2 regions of the Vibrio campbellii CAIM 519 genome follow, and region 1 is predicted to be linked to the other one. Evidence: riboswitches for the same ligand, from Rfam matches in the RefSeq annotation. Region 1 holds a riboswitch; the other holds the start of a gene.
What was found. Region 1 has a riboswitch for lysine ahead of tet(35) (tetracycline efflux Na+/H+ antiporter family transporter Tet(35)). Riboswitches for the same ligand answer to the same signal wherever they lie in the genome.
Positions count from the first base shown of each region.

Region 2: linked by a shared signal. The riboswitch ahead of lysC (lysine-sensitive aspartokinase 3) and the one ahead of tet(35) (tetracycline efflux Na+/H+ antiporter family transporter Tet(35)) in region 1 are both predicted to bind lysine.

Region 1 covers NZ_CP015863.1:1,317,450-1,321,023, reverse strand. The annotation lists gene hisG (ATP phosphoribosyltransferase) at 1-177, opposite strand, end outside; His leader region at 231-369, opposite strand; gene tet(35) (tetracycline efflux Na+/H+ antiporter family transporter Tet(35)) at 550-2,151, opposite strand; lysine riboswitch at 2,261-2,441, opposite strand; gene A8140_RS06300 (H-NS family histone-like protein) at 3,043-3,450, shown strand.
Region 2 covers NZ_CP015863.1:2,944,895-2,948,468, forward strand. The annotation lists gene A8140_RS14145 (pyridoxal-phosphate-dependent aminotransferase family protein) at 1-989, opposite strand, end outside; lysine riboswitch at 1,213-1,391, shown strand; gene lysC (lysine-sensitive aspartokinase 3) at 1,516-2,868, shown strand; gene metH (methionine synthase) at 2,936-3,574, opposite strand, start outside.

The DNA.
Region 1 (3,574 bases):
ACCAGGAATATCGTCGTCACGAACCAAAAGTAAATCAATTGGCATATTTTCAGAATGAACAACTAAGCGCTCACCCATCACGTTGAATTTCACGCCGCATTTTTTAAGTAGAGCTTGGCTCTCTTTGCTAAGACGACCTTTTTTCTGAATTGCAATTCTTAAGCGTTGTGTTTGCATTGCTTTATCCCTGTGCCAGATTCGGTAATTTAAATATTTTATAAACCAGTAAAACTAAAAAACCCTCGAGAGATTTTGGTCTCCCGAGGGTTTGAAATCTGTTTTCACTTTGATTTTCACCTCCGGGAGTATCCTATCTCCCGGGTATGCGTACATCTCCCGAAAGACTATATTGGGTGATGATGGTGATGAATGTTCATTACAAAATTACGCATACTTATTTCAAGGCTCTTCTCATTTGCTTTGTTAGTAACCACACTAACCAAGCTGATTACTTTTTTCAACCCTTAATTTTAAAAAAAATCGAATTGTACAATACAAATAAAAAAGGAGGCCGAAGCCTCCTATAAATTTACTTTTTAATTCAGTGAATTACGTACTCTGACAAGATGCCATTTTTGACTTTGAAAGCCATGACAAAATAGCGCAAACGATAACGAATGTAATCGACGCTGCGATGAAAGAGAACGCAATTGAAGCTGTCATACCAAGAGCAATAAAGCCCACACATGAAACAAGCGCGACTGATAATGCATAAGGTAACTGTGTTGATACGTGATCGATGTGGTTACAGCGTGCACCTGTTGACGACAGAATCGTTGTATCTGAAATTGGTGAACAGTGGTCACCAAATACTGCACCAGCTAGAACCGCACTTAGCATTGGTAGCATTAGTGCCACGTCTGTTGCGCCAGCCATGTCTCCCGCGATTGGAAGCATGATACCGAACGTACCCCATGACGTACCCGTAGAGAACGCCATTAGGCCAGACAGCAAGAACAGGATAACTGGTAGCCAGTGTGGGTTGATGTTGCCTTGCGCCATTGTAGATAGGTAAGAACCCGTCTTCATGTCACCGATAACTGAACCAATAGTCCAAGCGAAAACAAGGATAAGGATTGCACCAAACATTGACTTAGCACCAATCCAAAGCGTGCGTGCAATCTCAACCATTGGTAGACCTTGCTTAATAACAGTGAACAACGCAACTGCTAGACCAAGTAAACTACCGTAGATTAGAGAAGTACCAACATCCGTGTTTTCAAATGCACCCAACAGCGCAAATTCTTTACCATCTGCTGCTAGCGCTTGACCACCGGTGTAAAGCATTGAAGCAATAGTCGCCACAATAAGCGTTACGATAGGAAGAATTAGGTCAGAAACCTTACCCTTCTCGCTTTCACGAATATCTAGCTCTTCGTTTAAGTCGTGTGCTTCTTGTGAGTCGTTCTCTTTATCTTTATCAAAACCACGGCCTTGAGACGCTGCGATTTCATGTTCACGCATCTTACCGATATCCAGACCAAACCACGCCACTGCAAATACCATTAGTAGAGCAAATACTGCGTAGAAGTTCATAGGAATAAGACGAACGTAAGCACCAAGCGCCGAGTATTCAGTGATGCCGTGTGACACCAAGATACCACCGATGATGGTAATGATGTACGCACCCCAACTAGAAGCTGGCATAATCACACACATTGGTGCAGCGGTTGAGTCAAGGATGTACGCAAGCTTGGCGCGAGAGACGTAGAAACGGTCAGTCACTGGGCGAGAGATCGCACCAACGGCAAGACTATTAAAGTAATCGTCGACAAAAATGAATACGCCAAGGAAGGCTGCAAGAAGTTTAGAGCCGCGTTTACTTTTTACTCGTGTTTGCGCCCATTCGGCGAAAGCGCGAGTACCACCAGAAAGTGTTAACAGTGCTGTTGTCATACCCAAAAGGATTAGGAAGCCAACAATGCTCATGTTCCAAGTATTAATACCACCGTCTTCAATAAAGACAGAAGAAACTTGAGAGCTAACATAACCTACCGTGTTACCGATAGACCAATCGTTAAGTAGCACCGCACCCAGTACGATACCAACACCAAGAGAAACTAAAACACGTCGAGTTAGAATCGCCAGCGTCAGTGCGACAATAGGCGGTAATAACGAAACAGGAGAATGTGCAAAATCTATTAAATTCATGATCTTCAAAAACCAAAGTTTGGCTAGAGATCTACTGCAGACAAGTCACGTAGCATACGGTACGTGCTCATGTTGAACTTAGCGACAGGGAAGCGAACACTCCACCCAACCCTACAGTAGCGCTCCATAGTTTAATGTAAATATACTATGGCAGTGTTGTTCCTTTCAGAGACAACCCCAGCAAGTGGCTTCGATAGGCCACCTACTTCGGCAATCATCGCCTTCCACTATTATTCATTGGCATCACCCCAATAATAGCTACTCTTCGAGACTGCACCTCTACGGCAATAACAAACATTTAACTGTTAATCGTACAAATTAACAACAATTTGTCTGCAATATTGCATCAGGTGACAGCCATTGTACTCATGAGGCCTACCAATGCAACACATCAAACTAAATTAAATGAATAAATAATCGCACTTTCGATTTATAAATGGAATGTGATCAACTCATACATTACGCAACTGCAATCACTTCTATGTTGTCGTTTATGAAACTTTATTACTACTATTAAATTCGTCATAGTTTTACGTGTAACAATAAATGAAAGAAATATGACGACAACAACATTCACAATCTCACCCTTCTCTGTCAGAAAAAGAGAAATTAAATTCAAGCGATAAATAAACATGAAGGTAATCGAGAAAAAGATGGTATCTATAAAGAGAAAAGTGTTGGAAATGACTAATTAGATTTCAAATTGATTAATTAATATTGTTTCCTCCCCAAAAAACTAAAGAAATTTAATCTAAATCATGAATTAGCATTTGCACATATGAGAAAGATAAAGTTAAATATAAGGACACTAATTTTTAAATCTAGATTCGCATTTTATTTATCGTCTCGATAAGCAATGTAGAAACTTTTAACCTATTAATAGGAATCGTTATGTCTGAGCTGACTAAAACACTTCTAAATATCCGTAGCCTCCGTGCATTTTCTCGTGAGCTAACTCTAGAGCAATTGGAAGAAGCTCTAGATAAACTAACTATCGTTGTTGAAGAGCGTAAAGAAGCAGAAGAAGCAGACCGCGCAGCACAAGCTGAGCAAGAAGCGAAACTAGCAGCTATCGCAGAGAAAATCGCTCAAGACGGTATCGACGTTGAAGCGCTAATTAGTGCACTTGCTGGTGAAACAAAAACTAAAGCAAAATCTAAGCGTGCTCCTCGCCCTGCTAAGTACAAATATACTGATACTAACGGCGAAGAAAAAACTTGGACTGGCCAAGGTCGTACACCTTCTGCAATCCAAGAGCAACTTGATGCAGGCAAATCTCTAGACGATTTTCTAATCTAATAATAGATTTATGAAATTTAAAAAGGTTCCCTAGTGGAGCCTTTTTATTTATAAATAGTTACAAAAATGGCGCATTCAAAATGCGCCATTTTTCGTATGTAATAGGTTGGCTAATTCAACATAA
Region 2 (3,574 bases), 1.6 Mb from region 1:
TAAGTTTCAAGTAAGTGATTCCGCACTTTTGCTTCATCAATTCCTTCAGGGACATAAATCGCATTCAATTGCGGTAGTCGATACTCTTCTTCTACCACAAATTCAAAGCCTAGTTTTTGCAAACCTGCTTTAAGCTTCTCATGCATTAACTGGTGACGCGCCCACGCATTTTCTAAACCTTCATTCTTAAGGATAAGTAGAGCTTCATGCAGGGCATACAAACTGTTCACTGGTGCAGTGTGGTGATAGCTGCGCTTTCCTTCTCCGCTCCAGTAACCCAATACTAAGCTTTGATCCAAGAACCAGCTTTGAACCGGTGTCGTTCTGGATTGAATCTTCTCAATAGCTGCCGGAGAAAGTGTCACAGGTGATAAACCTGGAACACACGAGAGACATTTTTGGCTACCGGAATACACCGCATCTAACTGCCACTCGTCAACTTTAAGGGGCACACCACCAAGCGAGGTCACAGCATCGATAATCGATAACAAACCGTATTGCTTCGCAAGCTTGCTCAGAGCTTGAGCGTCACTTACCGCGCCCGTCGATGTTTCTGCATGAACAAAAGCAAGAATCTTAGCATCAGGGTGCTGTTTTAACGCTTCTTCAACTTTATCGACCGATACAGGCGTTCCCCACTCATCATCGACGACAACCGCTTTCCCACCAGCACGAACTACGTTTTCGCGCATACGCTCACCGAAAACACCATTGCGGCAGACGATGACCTTGTCGCCCTTTTCAATCAGGTTAACAAAGCACGTTTCCATGCCCGCGCTGCCCGGCGCAGAAACTGCGATAGTAAATTCATTTTCTGTTTGGAAAGCATATTTAAGCAGTTGTTTTAGCTCATCCATCATGGCGATGAAAAGTGGGTCTAAATGGCCAACTGTTGGTCGGCTAAGCGCTTGTAAAACTTGAGGGGAAATATCAGAGGGACCAGGTCCCATCAAAATGCGGTGGGGGGGGATAAAGCTTTGGATCGGCATGTCAGCTCCTTGATTGCAGTCATTCATCCTGAGCGTTATAAAAGTTCTATTCAAAGGGTTGGCTCAGGTATCGAAGTTTTCACCCTAATAGATTTTTCCTCTATCGGCAATTAGCCCTGAGTATAGAGGTCAAACCACTGTCACAAATTCGTTAATAAAAACTTTCATAATGGTTGAGATATTGGTTGACAATGTGACAGCAAAACCGTTCAATGTTTAAGCTTTATGCAGAAGAGGAGCACTGCCCAGGCAGGTGATTTGTGGAACCGCAATTCCAATACCAATCACTCAGGGGGAGTAGTGCCGAGGTAAGTCAAAGTTGCAGGATTTGGCTTGTCGGTTGACTTGGGTTGAGTCCCATCAACTGTCATCAGCGCCGTATGATGAAGAGCTTCTGAGGGTAAATTTTCAAATTACATTCTAACTACCTCTCTATTTGCTCTGTTCCTTTCCTCACCAAACATCGGATGTATTAGGCAACCAATTAATTGTTGTTATTTTTTTCAGGAAGTCGTGGGAGAACGCAGTGAGCGCATTTAACGTAGCAAAATTCGGTGGAACCAGTGTTGCCAACTTTGAGGCAATGAGTCGTTGCTCCACTATCATAGAAAACAACCCAAATACTCGCCTTGTGGTTAGCAGTGCTTGCTCAGGTGTCACTAACCTATTGGTTGAACTGGCAAATGGTGTTCAAGACCAAGAACATCGTGCGGAAGTACTTCAGAAACTAGCAGGCATCCACGAATCGATTCTGTCGCAACTTGAGGAGGCAACCGAAGCTGCGGCAGAGGTTTATTCAATTCTTGATACTGTCACTAGCTTGGCAGAGGCCGCTTCAATCCAAGCAAGCACGAAACTGACCGATCATTTAGTCGCTTGTGGTGAATTAATGTCGACTCATATCCTTTCGCAACTAATGCGTGAGCGTGGTGTGAATGCAGTTCGTTTTGATATTCGCGACGTGCTAAAAACCGATGGCAATTTTGGTCGAGCTGAACCTAATGTCGAGACCATTTCACAGCTAGCACAAGAAAGATTGGTACCCCTTTGCCAAGAATACGTGGTTATCACCCAAGGTTTCATTGGCTCAGATGAAGAAGGTAATACCACCACGCTTGGCCGTGGCGGCAGTGACTACAGTGCAGCACTCATTGCAGAAGGTGTGAAAGCAGCAGGTCTAGAGATTTGGACTGACGTTCCGGGCATCTACACCACTGATCCACGTATCGCCTCAAAAGCAGCGCCAATCCCAGAGATCAGCTTTAGCGAAGCATCAGAGATGGCAAACTTTGGCGCAAAGATCCTGCACCCTTCAACATTGGTTCCAGCTCTTCGTCACGATATTCCGGTATTTGTTGGGTCATCTAAAGAGCCAGAAAAAGGCGGTACATGGATTCGCCACCAAGTAGAGAGCTCGCCTTTATTCCGAGCACTTGCTCTGCGCTGTAACCAAACCATGGTGACATTACGCAGTGCTAACATGTTCCACGCATACGGCTTCTTAGCGAAAGTGTTTGAGATCCTAGCGAAGCACAAAATCTCTGTAGATCTGATCACCACATCTGAAATCAGTGTGTCACTCACTCTTGATCAAACAGACACATCTGGTGGTGCTCCTCAGTTACCACAAGCCGCGCGTGAAGAGCTTGAAGAGCTGTGTAAAGTAGAAGTGGAACACGACCTATGTCTCGTCGCTCTGATTGGTAACAACATGAGTGAAAGCAAAGGCTATGCGAAGCAAGTATTTGGCACATTAGAAGACTTCAACCTACGTATGATCTGTTACGGAGCAAGCCCACATAACCTGTGCTTCCTTGTTCACGAGTCCGTATCTCGCCAAGCGATCCAAAAACTGCATACTGAATTGTTCGAGCAATAAAAACTCTTTCATTCACTAATAAACAAGGGCTGCACATGGCAGCCCTTTTAGTTTCTATATGGTTTGATTAACCGTTAATGTTGGGACCTAACCATTTCTCCGCTTCGATCCTATCCCAGCCTTTACGATCAGCATAACTTTGCAACTGATCCTCTTGGATCTGAGCGATCGCAAAGTAACGAGAGTCAGGATGCGAGAAGTACCAGCCCGATACGGAAGCACCTGGGAACATCGCATAGCTCGATGTCAGTGACATACCGATATTTTCTTCAACATTCATCAGGTCCCAAAGTGGTCCTTTTTCAGTATGCTCTGGACAGGCAGGATAGCCCGGAGCTGGACGAATGCCTTGGTATTTCTCACGAATCAGTTCTTCATTCGACAGAGCTTCATCTGTAGCGTAACCCCAAATATCTTTACGCACACGCTCATGTAGATACTCAGCAAATGCTTCCGCCAGACGGTCCGCTACCGCTTGGATCATGATGGCATTGTAATCATCACCTTGCGCTTTGTATTCGTCAGCAAGTTCGCGTTCACCGATACCGCCGGTTACAGCAAAAGCACCAACCCAATCGAGCTTACCAGACTCTTTCGGGGCAACATAATCCGACAGGCAGTAGTTGAAGCCTTTTGGTTTCTCCGTCTGCTGGCGCAAGTTATGCAGCACTTTCGCCACTTCTGTACGCGATTCGTCGGTGTAGAC